DNA from 2 places in the Variovorax sp. HW608 genome. Region 1 is predicted to be linked to the other one. Evidence: predicted binding sites of a transcription regulator. Region 1 holds the regulator's gene; the other holds the start of a gene.

Region 1 (7,740 bases):
CTCAAGAACGGCGACGTGGTCGAGATCATCACCGCGCCGGTTTCGACGCCGAACCCCGCCTGGCTCGGCTTCGTTCGCACCGGGCGGGCGCGGTCCAAGATCCGCCACTACCTGAAGACACTCGCGCATGCCGAATCCGAAGGGCTCGGGGAAAAGCTCCTCGCGCAGGCGCTGCGCGCCGAAGGGCTCGGCAGACTGCCGGAAGACGACGCCGAGCACCAGCAGATCTGGGAAAAGCTCCTGCGCTTCACCGGCAACCGCACGCGCTCCGAACTGCTGACCGACATCGGCCTGGGCAAACGCATCGCCAGCATCGTCGCGAAGCGGCTGATGGCGCTGCTCGCCGAACGGGGCGCAAAGCCCGATGCGCTGATGCTGAGCCGCGAGCGCTTCGCGGCCAGCGACGCGGTATCGCAAGGCGCCGTGACGCTGGATGGCAGCGAGAACTCGTCCGTGCGCTTCGCGCTGTGCTGCCGACCGATCCCGGGCGACCCCATCGTCGGCTACCTCGGGCACGGCGAGGGACTGGTGGTCCATACCGAGGAGTGCGGTGTCGGCCAGCGGCTCCGCTACAAGGACAGCGAGCGCTTCTTCGCGGTCGAATGGGCCGACGATCCGGTCCGGACTTTCGAGGCGGGCGTGGTGATCACCGTGCGAAACGACAAGGGCGTGCTCGCCCGGGTCGCAGCCGCGCTCGCCGACGCCGAAGCGGACATCACGCACGTCGAAATGGCCGACGAGACGCCGCAGGATTCGACGGATCTTCGCTTCGTGATCGCGGTGCGCGATCGCACGCACCTCGAAGCCGTGTTGCGGGCCGTGCGCCGCACCTCATCGGTGCTCGCCGCCGCGCGGATGATTCCGGTCCCCTGAGATTGCCGGCCGTCAGTCGGGCCTGGAAGAAGGCACGGGATAGCTGACCGCCAACACCTCGATGTCGTGCACGCCCCCCGGTGTGGCGAGCTTGACGACGTCGCCCTCCCGGGCCTTGAGCAGCGCCCGCGCGATCGGGGATATCCAGCTCACCTGCGAGTGCGCGCTGTTCGCCTCGTCGATACCGAGAATCGTGACCTCGCGCTCCTCGCCACTCTCGTCGGCATAGCGGACTGTCGAGCCGAAAAATACCTGGTCGCTGCCGTGATGCACCGACGGATCGGTGACCTCGGCGATCTCGAGGCGCTTGGTGAGGAAGCGAATTCGCCGATCGATCTCGCGCAGCCGCTTCTTGCCGTAGAGATAGTCGCCGTTCTCGGAGCGATCTCCGTTCTTGGCGGCCCAGTGAACGGCTTCGACCACCTTGGGCCGCTCGGCGTCCATCAGATCCAGAAGTTCGGATCGCAGGCGCGCGTACCCGGTGGGTGTGATGTAGTTCTTGCCGCCGGCAGGCAGCGGCGGCAGTCCACCGCCGTCGCCATCATCGTCGTCGGCGTCGTTTTCCTTCGTGAAAGCCTTGCTCATTTCTACAACTCTCAACCCGCAAGGTCGGGCGAATGTTGTATCACATGGCAAAGACACCGATCCGAGGATGCGACCGTTCGGTCCCGGGTCGCCCTCGTCCGCCTCAACCCGATTGCTGGTCGGGCGCCGTCAGATCCGGATCGGGAATCGATTGCTCTGCCTGCGGCGCGCCGGCCGTAACGGCCGCACGCCGGCCTTGCTCGCCTCGCGCGGGGGCCTTGACGATGTGGCGTGGCACGTGGTGGGTTCGCTTTAGCTTGGCAAGCGCCTCGCTGCGCGCGGGCTCCGAGGCGGGCAAGAATATCTGCAATGAACTCATCGTGGTTGTCCCCATGCATGAGCGCCAGAAGATGGATGCATCCGACGGGGGGTCGGATGGATGAACGCCGGTTCCGTCCGGCGCGGCCCTGGCGTTGCCGCCTGGGGATTATTGCCCCTGAACGGCCGGCTGGCACGCACAGCCCTGAAAGCGGTAGTGTCAACGGCAGCACCTTGTTGCAGCATGTGACGTAGTTCCCTTGGCGGTCCCCAAAGAAGTGGTTCACAATGAAGGCTCTCCTCTGGACTCCAAGGTCCTTAGCCCGCTCCGGCGGGCTTTTTCGTTTTGGCTAGCATCTGCGCATGCCCGAACTCACGCTAGCAGCCACTTCCGCGATCGCAGTCGCCTTTGCCGCCGTGATGACTGCCGGATTCGCTGCGCGACAACGACGCTGGGGGCCGGTCCTCATGATGGTGGGGATCCTGGGATTCCTCGGCATCATCAGCTTGGGCATCGTGACGCGCCTCTGAGAAAGGCCGCTCGACACGGGCCCATGCGCGACGCGAACGCACCAAAGAAAAAGGGTTGGTCCGCAATGGACCAACCCTTTATGAAGTGGTGCGGCTGGCAGGATTCGAACCCACGACCCCTTGGTTCGTAGCCAAGTACTCTATCCAACTGAGCTACAGCCGCACAGCTTGCGATTATAGCATCCATTTTGGAGCCACTCGCCAACAGCTTTTAATTTTGTTGAATCTCGCCTGCAGGCAACGCCTGCTGCGTCTCGGATTCAGTGGTAGGCCGTGCTGGGCTTGAACCAGCGACCAACGGATTATGAGTCCGCTGCTCTAACCAACTGAGCTAACGGCCCACGCGTCCGGGATTCTAGTGGCCCGGCGCGTTCGCGCTCCTTCACTTGCGATGACTCAGCGCGTTGGTGACGAGCTTCGACGTGATGTCCACGATCTGGATCATGCGGTCGTACGGCATGCGCGTCGGCCCGATGACGCCGAGCGTTCCGACCACTTGCCCATCGACTTCGTAGTTCGCGCTCACGATGGAGAGATCGTCGAAAGGAACGATCTGGCTTTCGCCGCCGATGAAGATGCGCACGCCGTCGGCCTGGCTCGAGACATCGAGCAGCCGCATCAGCTGCGCCTTCTGCTCGAAGAGGTCGAAAGCCCTGCGCAAGTGGCCCATGTCGCTGGAGAAGTCGCTCACCGACAGAAGATTGCGCTCGCCCGCGATGACCACTTCTTCCTGCGCCTGGGTGAGGACTTCGGAACTCACCTTGACGGCCGCCTGCATCAGCGCGGCGATCTCGCCGCGCAGTTGCTCCATTTCGGACTGGAGGCGATCGCGCACCTGCTCGATCGACAGGCCCGCATAGTTCGCATTGATGTAGTTGGAAGCCTCGACCAGCTGCGACTGCGAGTAGTCGGCTTCCGGAAAGATCACCCTGTTCTGAACGTCTCCGTCGGGCGAGACGATGATGACGAGCAGCCGGCGTTCCGAAAGGCGCAGGAATTCGATCTGGCGAAAGACCGAAGGACGCCGTGGCGCCATCACCACACCCACGAACTGCGAAAGGCTGGACAGCAGGTTCGCGGCGTTGGCGATCACCTTCTGGGGCTGGTCCGGCGCAAGACTGGGCGCGGCGAACTGCTCGCGCTGCGCAGTCAACATGGTGTCAACGAAGAGGCGATAACCTCTGGCGGTAGGAACGCGACCCGCCGAGGTGTGAGGACTGGCGATGAGGCCCAGGCCTTCGAGGTCGGACATCACGTTCCGGATCGTCGCCGGCGAGAGATCCAGACCGGAGGCCCGGGACAGCGTGCGCGATCCGACGGGCTGGCCTTCGGCGATATAGCGCTCGACGAGTGTCTTTAGCAGCAACTTGGCGCGATCGTCCAGCATCGGCCAATTTTAATGTTGTAATTTGTTCATGAGCTCTCGCTTTCGTCACGTCGCACTCATAGGGAAATACCAGGCTTCGGGTGGGCGGGCGCAGGGCGGTGCGCCCGATGTCGTCATGGAAGGCATCGCCGCTTTTCTCGAGGCGCAGGGCTGCACCGTTTTCGTCGAAGAGTCCGAGGCCGACGGGGTCCCGGTCGGTCGCTACAAGGCGCTGACGGTCGAGGAGATCGGCGAGGAGTGCGATCTGGGCCTGGTCGTCGGCGGCGACGGCACGATGCTCGGCATCGGGCGGCAACTGGCGCCTTACGGTGTTCCGCTCATCGGCATCAACCGAGGCCGGCTCGGCTTCATCACCGACATCGCGCTCGACGACTATCAGGCGACGCTGGTCCCGATGCTCGCGGGCGAGTACGAGGAAGACCACCGCCACCTCATGCACGCGCAGGTGATCCGCAACGAGGTGTCGGTCTTCGACGCGCTCGCGATGAACGACGTGGTGGTCAATCGCGGCGGCACCTCGGGCATGGTGGAGCTGCGTGTCACGGTGGGCCGCCATTTCGTGGCGAACCAGCGCGCCGACGGGATGATCATCGCGTCGTCGACCGGCTCCACCGCGTACGCGCTCTCGGCCGGCGGACCGCTGCTGCATCCGGCCGTTCCGGGGTGGGTGCTGGTGCCGATCGCGCCGCACACGCTCTCCAACCGCCCACTCGTATTGCCGGACGCCGAGGAAGTCTCGATCGAACTCGTCGGCGGTCGCGACGCCAGCGCGAACTTCGACATGCAATCGCTCGCCTCGCTGGCCATCGGCGATCGCGTGGTGGTGCGCCGTTCCGACTACCGCGTCCGCTTCCTCCACCCGCGCGGCTGGAGCTATTTCGACACCCTGCGCAAGAAACTGCATTGGAACGAAGGAGGTTCCTGAGATGGCATTGCGGCGCATCGTCCTGCGCGATTTCGTGATCGTGCGCGCATTGGAGCTCGACCTGTCCCCCGGCTTCACCGTCCTGACCGGCGAAACAGGCGCCGGCAAGTCCATCCTCATCGATGCGCTCCAGCTGGCACTCGGCAATCGCGCCGATGCAGGCGCCATCCGCGAAGGCGCCGAACGGCTCGACGTGAGCGCCGAGTTCGATGCCGACCCGGCGCTGAACGGCTGGCTCGACGAAGGCGGTTTCGAGCCGGGCGAAGGATTGCTGCTGCGACGGACCGTCGATCTCCAGGGACGCAGCCGCGGCTGGATCAACGGCAGCCCGGCCACCGCAGCGCAGCTGCGTGAGCTCGGCGACCACCTGCTCGACATCCACGGCCAGCATGCGTGGCAAAGCCTCACCCGTCCGGATGCGGTGCGCGGCCTGCTGGACGCCTATGCCGGCGCAAGCACCGACGCGCTCGACGCCGCCTGGCACGAGTGGCGGCGGGCCATCGCCGCACTCGAAAGCGCACGCTCGGCGCAGGACACGCTGCAGCGCGAGCGCGAGCGCCTCCAGTGGCAAGTCTCCGAAGTGATGAAGCTCGCGCCGGGCGCCGACGAGTGGGAAGAACTCTCGGCCGCCCACGCGCGAATCTCGAACGCGCAGGCACTGATCGATGCGGCCGAGGGTGCCTGCAACGCGCTCGAAGACGACGACAACGGTGCGCTGGCGGCATTGAGCCGGGCGGTCGCGCTGCTGCAGAACTGCGAGCACATCGAGCCGGAATTCAAGGCCCTCGGCGAAGTCCTCGCCTCGAGCGTCGCGCAGGCTTCCGACGCCGCACATTCGCTGCACGGCTATCTGAGGCAGGCCGACACCGACCCCGAAAAGCTCGCCGAGCTCGACGAGCGGATGGGCCTGTGGATGTCGCTGGCGCGCCGCTATCGGCGCCAGCCCGAGGAACTCCCCGCCCTGCTGGCCGGCTGGCAGTCCGAACTGCAGGCACTGGATGCGCAGAGCGACCTCGACGCGCTGGAGCGGGCGGAGCGGGCCGCGGAACAGGCCTACATGAAGGAAGCGAAGGCGCTCGGCAAGGCCCGCAAGCAAGCCGCGCCCAAGCTCGCGCAGGCGGTCACGCAAGCCATGCAGGAACTCGGCATGAAAGGCGGGCGTTTCGAAGTCGCCCTTCAAGCGCTCGCCCAGCCGGCACGCTCCGGCCTCGAAGACATCGCGTTCCTCGTCAGCGGGCATGCCGGCAGCACGCCGCGTTCGATCGGCAAGGTCGCATCCGGCGGCGAATTGTCGCGCATCGCGCTCGCGATCGCGGTGACGACCAGCGAGCTCGGCGCCGCGCAGACGCTGATCTTCGACGAGGTCGATGCCGGCGTCGGTGGCGCGGTCGCCGAGACCGTGGGCCGCCTCATGAAGCAGCTCGGCCGCGACCGCCAGGTGCTCGCGGTCACGCACCTGCCGCAGGTGGCCGCATGTGCGGATCACCACCTCGTGGTCGCCAAGCGCCAGACCAGCGCCAAGGGCCCGGAAGGCACTCGCACCGAAAGCAGCGTCACGATCCTCGACATCGAGGGCCGCACGCAGGAAATCGCGCGCATGCTCGGCGGCGAGCGCGTCTCGCAGACTTCGCTGGCGCATGCACGCGAGATGCTGGGTGCGAAGACGGCGGAGACTTCATCGTGAGCCTCGACCTCGTCCTGATCACCGGGATGTCCGGTTCCGGCAAGTCCGTGGCGCTTCATGCGCTCGAGGACGCGGGCTACTACTGCGTCGACAACCTGCCCCCCGAACTGCTCACGCCCTTCGTCGCGTTGCAGCGGCAGCAGCACACTGCGCGCGTGGCCATCGCGATGGATGTGCGAAGCGGCGTGTCGCTGCCGCTCGTGCCGCAACAACTGGAGGGCCTGCGTCAAGAGGGCGTGTCGCTGCGCTCGCTGTTCCTCGACTCGACCACCGATGCGCTGCTGCGCCGCTTTTCCGAAACCCGGCGGCGGCACCCGCTGTCGCGCCAGGAAGGCCGCACCGACGTGCCGGACCAGCAGCGCGCACTGACACAGGCCATCGAGCTCGAACGCGAGCTGCTCGCGGACCTGCGCGATGGCGCCGACGTGATCGACACCAGCATCATCCGGCCCGCCCAGTTGCAGAGCTACATCAAGACGCTGGTGGCGGCGCCGCAGAGCACGCTCACGCTGGTGTTCGAATCCTTCGCGTTCAAGCGCGGCGTGCCGCTCGATGCGGACTTCGTCTTCGACGTCCGCATGCTGCCGAATCCGCACTACGTGTCCGCGCTGCGGCCCTTGACCGGTCGCGACCAGCCGGTGATCGACTGGCTTCGCGAACACGACGACGTCGCGCGCATGTACGGCGACATCGAGCAGTTCCTCGAACGCTGGCTCGATGCGCTCGCCAAGGACCATCGCAGCTATGTCACCGTCGCGATCGGCTGCACCGGTGGCCAGCATCGCTCGGTCTTCCTCGTGGAACAGCTCGCACGCGCCTTCGCAACGAAGTGGGGCGCCCTCAAGCGGCACCGCGAACTCGACGGGGTCTGAGCGCCCGATCGCCCGAATCAGCCGCCGCCGGTCAGCAGCTTGCGAACAGGCGCCGGCATCCCGAGCGCCGGCCACTCGCGATCGTCGAACCAGCCGCCGCCCGACAGGCCGGCCTGCGGCTCGCTGCACACGACCGATATTGGATGCAGGTGAAGATCCTTGTGGGTCAGCACATGCACGAAGCCCGCTTCGTCGCGCGCGGACTGGCGATCCGCGGCCGCCAGTTCATCCAACAGCGCCGAGCGACTTTCAAAGACGGGAAGGCAATAGAGGCCGGCCCAGATGCCGCGCGCCGGGCGCTTTTCGAGCCACACGCGCCCCTTTGGATCGCGGGCATTCAGCATCCACAGCGACTGCGAGGTCCGGCGCAGCTTGCGGGTCTTGACCGGGTACTTCTCGGGTGCGCCCTCTTTCCGCGCCGCGCACGCATCGGCAGCCGGGCAGATGATGCAGCTCGGCTTGCGCGGCAGGCAGACCGTGGCGCCCAGGTCCATCAGACCCTGCGTGTAGCGGCCGATCGCGCGAGCCTCGGAGGCTGGTGGCAGGAGTTCGGTTGCCTCGTTCCAGAGGGCGCGCTCCTGCGCCGCGGACGCGAGATCGCCATCGAAGCCGAGCACGCGCGAGA
Region 2 (7,740 bases), 620 kb from region 1:
GCGCCAAGGTCCGCATCGGCGTCGACCCGATGGGGGGCGCCGGCGTGCACTACTGGAGCGCCATCGCCGACCGCTACAAGATCGACCTGAGCGTGGTCAACGATGCGGTCGACCCGCGTTTCGGCTTCATGACGCTCGACTGGGACGGCCAGATCCGCATGGATCCCTCGTCGGCCTACGCGATGCAGCGCCTGCTCGACATCAAGGACCGCTTCGACGTCGGCTGTGCCTGCGACACGGACCACGATCGCCACGGCATCGTGACCCGCAGCGCCGGATTGATGCAGCCGAACCACTATCTCTGCGTGGCCATCGACTACTTGTTCCAGCATCGCCCGCAGTGGCCGGCGACCGCCGCGGTCGGCAAGACCGCCGTATCGACCGCGCTCATCGACCGGGTCACTGCCCGGCTCGGCCGCCGGCTGTACGAGGTGCCGGTGGGCTTCAAGTGGTTCGTGGAGGGCCTCCTGGATGCCTCGCTCGGCTTCGTCGGCGAGGAGAGCGCGGGGGCCACGTTCCTGCGCCGCGACGGTTCGGCCTGGACCACCGACAAGGACGGCATCACGGCGGCGCTGCTCGCGGCCGAGATCACGGCCCGCACGGGACGGGATCCCGGTGCGCACTACGCCGATCTCGCGGCTGAATTCGGCCGCCCGTACGCCGACCGGATCGACGCACCGGCCACCGTGCCGCAGAAGAAGCAGCTGGCCGCGCTCACGCCCGACCGCCTGCAGGCGAGCGAACTCGCCGGGGATCGGATCACCAGCGTGCTCAGCCACGCGCCGGGCAACGGCGGCGCGATCGGCGGGGTCAAGGTGATCTCCGAAGGCGGCTGGTTCGCTGCGCGCCCGTCCGGAACCGAGAACATCTACAAGATCTACGGCGAGAGCTTCCGCAGCGCCGAGCACTTGCAGCGCATCCTCGGCGAGGCGCAGGCGATCGTCGATGCGGCGATCGCGCCCGCTTCCTGACCTTCGGAACGAGTCGTTACTTTCCTACGCGCGATCGGGACGCCGGCAGACCCACCCGGCGACTGATCAGGCGCATCCTCGGTACGTCACACTGGAGGAAAGCAATGATCAAGATCGGAATCGTGGATGACCATGCCATCGTGCGCACGGGTCTGCGCGACTTCTTCTCGCAACATGTCGATCTCCGCGTCGTCGGGGAAGCCGCGACGGGGCGCGAAGCGATCGATCTCGTGCGGTCCAACGAAATCGACGTGCTCGTGATGGACCTCTCAATGCCGGGCCAGAGCGGCATCGACGCGATCGCGATGATCCGCGCCAAGGCGCCGGATACCGGCATCCTGATCCTGAGCGGCTATCCGGAGGAGCACTACGCGATGAACCTCATCCGGCAGGGCGCCAGCGGCTACCTCAACAAGGAGTGCGATCCGATGGAGATCGTGGATGCGATCCGCACCATCGCGCTGGGGCGTCGCTACATCACGCCGGCGGTGGCCGAGTTGCTCGCGCGGCAGCTCGATCGCAACAGCGACGTCGCGCCGCACGAGCAGTTGTCGGAGCGCGAATTCCAGGTCTTCCTCAAGCTCGCGACCGGCGAAACGGCCGGCAGCATCGCCGAGTCGCTGTCGCTGTCGGTGAAGACGGTGAGCACCTATCGCAGCCGGCTGATGGAAAAGATGAATCTCACGTCCAACAGCGACCTGACCTACTACGCGCTCAAGAACCAGTTGATCAGCTAGGCACCCGTGGGCGCGCTGCCCGGCGGCCTTTTGTCCTGCCAGGCTTTCGCAACTGCCTCGGCCGAAGCACACTCTCACCGCGCAGGACGCTTTTTCAGCGAATGCGAGGTTTCTCATGAATGTGCGTTTCGTTTTCGTCGCGTGCCTTTCGATGGCAGCCGCCGGTGGGCCCTGGCCGGCGCATGCCCAGACGACGAGCGCCGCCGGCATCTCCGCCGAATCGAGCGAGCAGCTCGAAGCCGACTACCGCGTGATTGCCGCCCGCTGCGGAACCCCCGCCTTCGAGAAGTCCTTCTACAAGCAATCGAGGGCCGCGGTCGCCGCCGGCCTGGTCACGCGGCACCGCGACCCGGCGCAGGTCGAGAAGAGCGTGACCGCGCTCAGGCGCAACCCGGTGGTGCTGATCGGCGCACAGTCCGACTGTCCGGCCCAGATCGAGCACCTGAAGGAAGTCCAGAAGGAACGCGCCAAGGCGCTGCGCAGAGGCGGCGGCGGAGCCAGGGCATGAGCCGCCCGGCCGTTCCGAAGGCGAATCCCGAAGCGCTGCTGCGCGAGGGTAGTCCAGTGAGCCGCCGGGCCGCCCCAAGGCGAATACCGCGGCGCTTCTGCGCGGAGGTTACCCAATGATCCGAGCATCAACCACATTCCCGGCCCGGTGCGCGATGACGAAAGCTGTAGGCCCTCGGTCGACAACACCGGTCGATTGGCCGATTTCCAATCCCGTCGGCCCCAAGCAGACTGCCCGCATCGAAATCGTCAAGGGATGCGGACCATGGAAACTGACCTCTACACGCTGGGCGTACTCGGGATGGTGCTGATCTGCGGCTGGCTCGTGAACCATGCCAATCCCTGGAGCGCTTCGGATCTCGCGCCGGCACTGCGGCTTCAGCTGGTCCGGTCAACCGACGCCATTCGCGGCATACCGCATCACCGGTGAGATCCTCGCGGCCCCTGGCCGTGCTCGTTTAACCCACCACGCGCATTGGCCTACCCGGCTGTGAAATCATCGGGGGAATATTTCGACATCCCCGACATGCCGCATTTGATGCTGACGACGGCCTCCGGCGAAACCACGCCGATCACGCTCAAGCCCGACGAGAACACACTGGGCCGGGGCCCCAGGAACGACATCGTCATCGACTCCCCGCAGGCGAGCCGCGTCCACGCCGTCATCACGGTCGAGCCGGCGTTCGTCACCATCCGGGACCTGGGCAGCCGCAACGGGACCTACGTCAACGACCACCGCATCCAGAGTCAGATGCTGGTCCACGACGACACGATCAGGCTTGGAAGCTACGAAATGCGCTTCGTCTCGGGCGACCAGGAATTCAGCCACGTCGAAGCCGAGCGGGTCTCCACCGAGCCCCGGCTGCTGCTGCAGCTGGACCTGGAAGACGACCCCACCGCGACCGATCTGCCCACGACGAGCCCGGGAAAACCCTGATTCAGAATGGCCGCATCGGCGAAGCCGTTCTCGAAACGGCCTCGCGCCGACCTTGAAACGACACAAAACGCCCTTATGATTAGCACTCGTTGAAGTTGAGTGCTAACAACCACGGCGCTCTCGACAATGCGGTGCAGGCCTGGTGCCGGGCACCGAACCCAACCCCCCGTTTCTTATCAGGAGATGCAATGAAACTTCGTCCTTTGGCCGATCGCGTGATCGTCAAGCGCATTGAAAGCGAAACCAAGACCGCCTCGGGCATCGTGATCCCCGACAACGCGGCTGAAAAGCCCGATCAAGGCGAAGTCCTGGCCGTCGGCCCGGGCAAGAAGAACGACAAGGGCGACATCGCGGCGATGAGCGTCAAGGTCGGCGACCGCGTGCTGTTCGGCAAGTACAGCGGCCAGACCGTCAAGGTCGATGGCGACGAACTCCTGGTCATGAAGGAAGACGACCTGTTCGCGGTCGTCGAGAAGTAATCCCTCCTTCATCCCCCAACACAAACTGAATCTCGGAGAAATCACATGGCAGCAAAAGACGTAGTCTTCGGCGGCGAAGCCCGCGCGCGCATGGTCGAAGGCGTGAACATCCTCGCCAACGCAGTCAAGGTCACCCTCGGTCCCAAGGGCCGCAACGTGGTGCTCGAGCGCTCCTTCGGCGCCCCCACGGTGACCAAGGACGGCGTGTCGGTCGCCAAGGAAATCGAACTCAAGGACAAGTTCCAGAACATGGGCGCCCAGCTCGTGAAGGAAGTGGCCTCGAAGACCTCGGACAACGCCGGTGACGGCACCACCACCGCGACCGTGCTGGCCCAGGCCATCGTTCGCGAAGGCTTCAAGTACGTGGCCGCCGGCATCAACCCGATGGACCTCAAGCGCGGCATCGACCGCGCCGTCGCGGCCCTGGTCGAAGAGCTGAAGAAGGCATCGAAGGCCACCACCACCTCGAAGGAAATCGCGCAAGTCGGCTCGATCTCGGCCAACAGCGACGAGACGATCGGCAAGATCATCGCTGACGCGATGGACAAGGTCGGCAAGGAAGGCGTCATCACCGTCGAAGACGGCAAGTCGCTCGACAGCGAACTCGACGTCGTCGAAGGCATGCAGTTCGACCGCGGCTACCTGTCGCCCTACTTCATCAACAACCCCGAAAAGCAGAGCGCGATCCTCGAGAACCCGTTCGTGCTGCTGTTCGACAAGAAGATCAGCAACATCCGCGACCTGCTGCCGACGCTGGAACAAGTCGCCAAGGCCGGCCGTCCGCTGCTGATCATCGCTGAGGAAGTCGAAGGCGAAGCCCTCGCGACGCTGGTGGTCAACACCATCCGCGGCATCCTGAAGGTCGTGGCCGTCAAGGCGCCTGGCTTCGGCGACCGCCGCAAGGCCATGCTCGAAGACATCGCCATCCTGACGGGCGGCAAGGTCATCGCCGAAGAAGTGGGCCTGACCCTCGAGAAGGTGACGCTGGCTGACCTCGGCCAGGCCAAGCGCATCGAAGTGGGCAAGGAAAACACCATCATCATCGACGGCGCCGGCGCCAACGCCGACATCGAAGCCCGCGTGAAGCAGATCCGCGTGCAGATCGAGGAAGCCACCAGCGACTACGACCGCGAAAAGCTGCAAGAGCGCGTGGCCAAGCTGGCCGGCGGCGTGGCCGTGATCAAGGTCGGCGCTGCCACCGAAGTCGAAATGAAGGAAAAGAAGGCGCGCGTCGAAGACGCCCTGCACGCCACCCGCGCTGCAGTGGAAGAAGGCGTGGTGGCCGGTGGCGGCGTGGCACTGCTGCGTGCCAAGCAAGCCGTGGGCGACAAGATCAAGGGCGACAACGCCGACCAGGACGCCGGCATCAAGCTGGTCCTGAAGGCGGTCGAAGCGCCCCTGCGCGAAATCGTGAACAACGCCGGCGGCGAAGCCAGCGTCGTGGTGAACGCAGTTCTGGCCGGCAAGGGCAACTACGGCTTCAATGCCCAGAACGACACCTACGGCGACATGCTCGAGCTGGGCATCCTGGACCCGACGAAGGTCACCCGCACCGCTCTGCAGAACGCTGCCTCGGTGGCTTCGCTGCTGCTGACGACCGAAGCCATGGTCGCCGAAGCACCGAAGGACGAGCCGGCTGCCGGCGGCGGCATGCCCGACATGGGCGGCATGGGTGGCATGGGCGGCATGGGCATGTAATTCACGCCCGGCTTCCAGCCAGACGAAAAACCTCGCGAGCGAAAGCCGCGAGGTTTTTTTTCGCCTAGGTCAGCAGAAACGAGAACACGGCCCCCTTCTCGGGCCGAGGCAGCAGGCGGATGTCGCTGCCGTGCAGCTGCAGGATGCGCTGGACGATCAGCAACCCGAGGCCGCCGCTGCGCCCTCCGGCCGAAGAGAACATCGGCCGCGTGAACAGCGCGGTGCGCAACTCGCTCGGGATGCCGGGGCCGGTGTCGCTGATCTCGACCCGCACGCCCGCCTCGTCCGGCCGCAACTGCACCACGATCTCGCCGCCCGCGGGCGTGTGGCGGATCGCGTTGTCGAGCAGGTTGGTCAGCACGCGCTCGATCATGCCGAGATCGGCCGTCACGGCCGGCAATGAGGGCGCGATGTCCGCCACCAGCCGCTGCTGGCGCGCCTCGGCCGACAGTTCGAACTTCTGGAACACGTCCTGCACAAGGTCGGCCAGTGCGAAATGTTCCTTCTCCGGCTTGACGACGCCGTATTCCAGGCGCGCCAGCTCGAACAGCTCCTGCGACAGCCGCGAGACCTTGCGGCTTTGCGCCAGCGCGATCTCCAGGTAGCGACGGCGCTCCGCGAGGTCCAGCATGTCGGCCTTGACGAGCAGCGTCTCGAGGTAGCCGTGCAACGAGGTCAGCGGTGTGCGCAGGTCGTGCGAGATGTTGGCGAACAGTTCGCGCCGCTGTTGATCCTGCCGCGTGAGTTCGCGCCATTGCTCGGCGATGCGCTGCGTCATCTGGGTGAACGCCTGGGCCAGGGTGGCGATCTCGTCGCCGCCGCGGCTGGCGCGCTCGAAGGCCGGCGCGGCGTCCGGCAGCGCCGCCATGCCCTCGCTTTCGAACTTGCGCACGGCGCCGGTCAGCTCGCGCAGCGGCCGCGTGATCAGATGGAATGCCGCCAGGCCCGCGATCAGGCCCAGCAAGGCCACCAGCGCCACCGACACCAGCGTCGTGCGCAGCACATTGCTGGCCGCGGCATCGGCCAACAGCGCATCGCGCTCCTCGCCCGACAGCACGACGTAGACATAGCCGACCTCGCGGCCGTCGATGGTGAGTGGCGCCGCGCTGAACACCTTGCGCGCACCGCCGCTGCGCGGGTCGTCGCCGACGATCGGCAACGGCGCGCCTTCGAGCAGGCGGCGGACCGGCGCGAGATCGACCCGGTCCCGCTTCAGGTGCCCGGGTGGGGCGGCCTGGGCCTGGATCCGGCCATCGAGACCCAGCAGGTAGACCTCGACGCTGGGGTTGACCGCCATCAGCTTGTCGAACAGGTCGTGCACCGCCGCCTGGTTGAGCCCATCGCGCTCCATCAGCGTCGAGTTCTCCGCGATGTGCGCGGCCAAGCCGCGGGAAAGGCGCTGCGTCACCTCCTGCTCGTGGCGACCGCTGGCCTGCATCTGCAGCCAGATCGAGGCGCCGCAGCAGGCCAGCAGCAGCGCGGCGAACACCAGCGAGAGGCGGCGCGACAGGCTGCCCGCAAGGAGATTCATGGCCCGCCCTCCTGCGCCGCCAGCTTGTAGCCGCGACCCCAGACCGTGAGGATCCGGCTCGGCTGCGCCGGATCGGCCTCGATCTTCATCCGCAGCCGGTTGATGTGGGTGTTGACCGTGTGCTCGTAGCCGTCGTGCTGGTAGCCCCAGACCTGGTTCAGCAGGTCGAGGCGCGAGAACACCTTGCCCGGATGGCGGGCGAAGAAGTGCAGCAGGTCGAATTCGCGCGGCGTGAGCTCGACCGGCTTGCCGTCGACCTGCACCTCCCGCGCCACCGGATCGATGCCGAGATTGCCGATGTCAAGACGCCCCGCCTCCATCCGCGCATTGCGCGCCAGGGCATCGCTGCGGCGCAGCAGCGCCCGCACCCGCGCCACCAGTTCCAGCACCGAGAACGGCTTGGCCAGGTAGTCGTCCGCACCAAGCTCCAGCCCCAGGATGCGATGCACCTCGCTGGACCGGGCGCTGGTGATGATGATCGGGGTGTAGCGGGTCATGGCCCGGGCACGGCGGCAGATCTCGAGGCCGTCGACGCCCGGCAGCATCAGGTCGAGGATCAGCGCATCCCAGCTGCCGCGCTCGAGTTCGCGCAAGCCGGCGTCGCCATCGGCCGCATGCGTGATGGCAAAGCCCTCGTCCTGCAGGTGCATGCGCATCAGCTCGGCGATGTCGGCGTCGTCCTCGACGATCAGAACGCGTCTGGCGGTGTCCATGGCACAGGATTGTGCGGCGATATCGCGAGCCCGTTTGTCACGATTAATTGAACTCTTCGTGATGAATCGGCCAGCAGGTGCGGCCAACAATCCGCCCCATGCAACGCGAACTCCCGCCACCGAAGAGTGCACCGATCCATCCGCTGTGGATGCGCATCACGCATTGG

Evidence for each region. Region 1 encodes HrcA, which represses chaperone genes, less so after heat shock. Its sites were predicted from a motif close to TTAGCACTCNNNNNNNNNGAGTGCTAA; they were not measured.
Region 2: the regulator HrcA is predicted to act here: its motif matches at 3,232-3,258, upstream of groES (co-chaperone GroES).

The regions. Positions count from the first base shown of each region.
Region 1 covers NZ_LT607803.1:3,865,254-3,872,993, reverse strand. Annotated here, with positions in the region: gene VAR608DRAFT_RS18285 (RelA/SpoT family protein) at 1-873, shown strand, start outside; gene greB (transcription elongation factor GreB) at 886-1,458, opposite strand; gene VAR608DRAFT_RS18275 (hypothetical protein) at 1,562-1,777, opposite strand; gene VAR608DRAFT_RS37455 (hypothetical protein) at 2,080-2,247, shown strand; tRNA gene VAR608DRAFT_RS18270 (tRNA-Arg) at 2,334-2,410, opposite strand; tRNA gene VAR608DRAFT_RS18265 (tRNA-Ile) at 2,512-2,588, opposite strand; gene hrcA (heat-inducible transcriptional repressor HrcA) at 2,630-3,634, opposite strand; gene VAR608DRAFT_RS18255 (NAD kinase) at 3,663-4,559, shown strand; gene recN (DNA repair protein RecN) at 4,561-6,243, shown strand; gene rapZ (RNase adapter RapZ) at 6,240-7,115, shown strand; gene mutY (A/G-specific adenine glycosylase) at 7,133-7,740, opposite strand, start outside.
Region 2 covers NZ_LT607803.1:4,486,340-4,494,079, reverse strand. Annotated here, with positions in the region: gene pgm (phosphoglucomutase (alpha-D-glucose-1,6-bisphosphate-dependent)) at 1-971, shown strand, start outside; gene VAR608DRAFT_RS21125 (response regulator) at 1,076-1,708, shown strand; gene VAR608DRAFT_RS21120 (hypothetical protein) at 1,824-2,216, shown strand; gene VAR608DRAFT_RS37185 (hypothetical protein) at 2,481-2,645, shown strand; gene VAR608DRAFT_RS21115 (FHA domain-containing protein) at 2,742-3,152, shown strand; gene groES (co-chaperone GroES) at 3,341-3,631, shown strand; gene groL (chaperonin GroEL) at 3,677-5,329, shown strand; gene VAR608DRAFT_RS21100 (sensor histidine kinase) at 5,394-6,860, opposite strand; gene VAR608DRAFT_RS21095 (response regulator transcription factor) at 6,857-7,573, opposite strand; gene VAR608DRAFT_RS21090 (cytochrome b/b6 domain-containing protein) at 7,672-7,740, shown strand, end outside.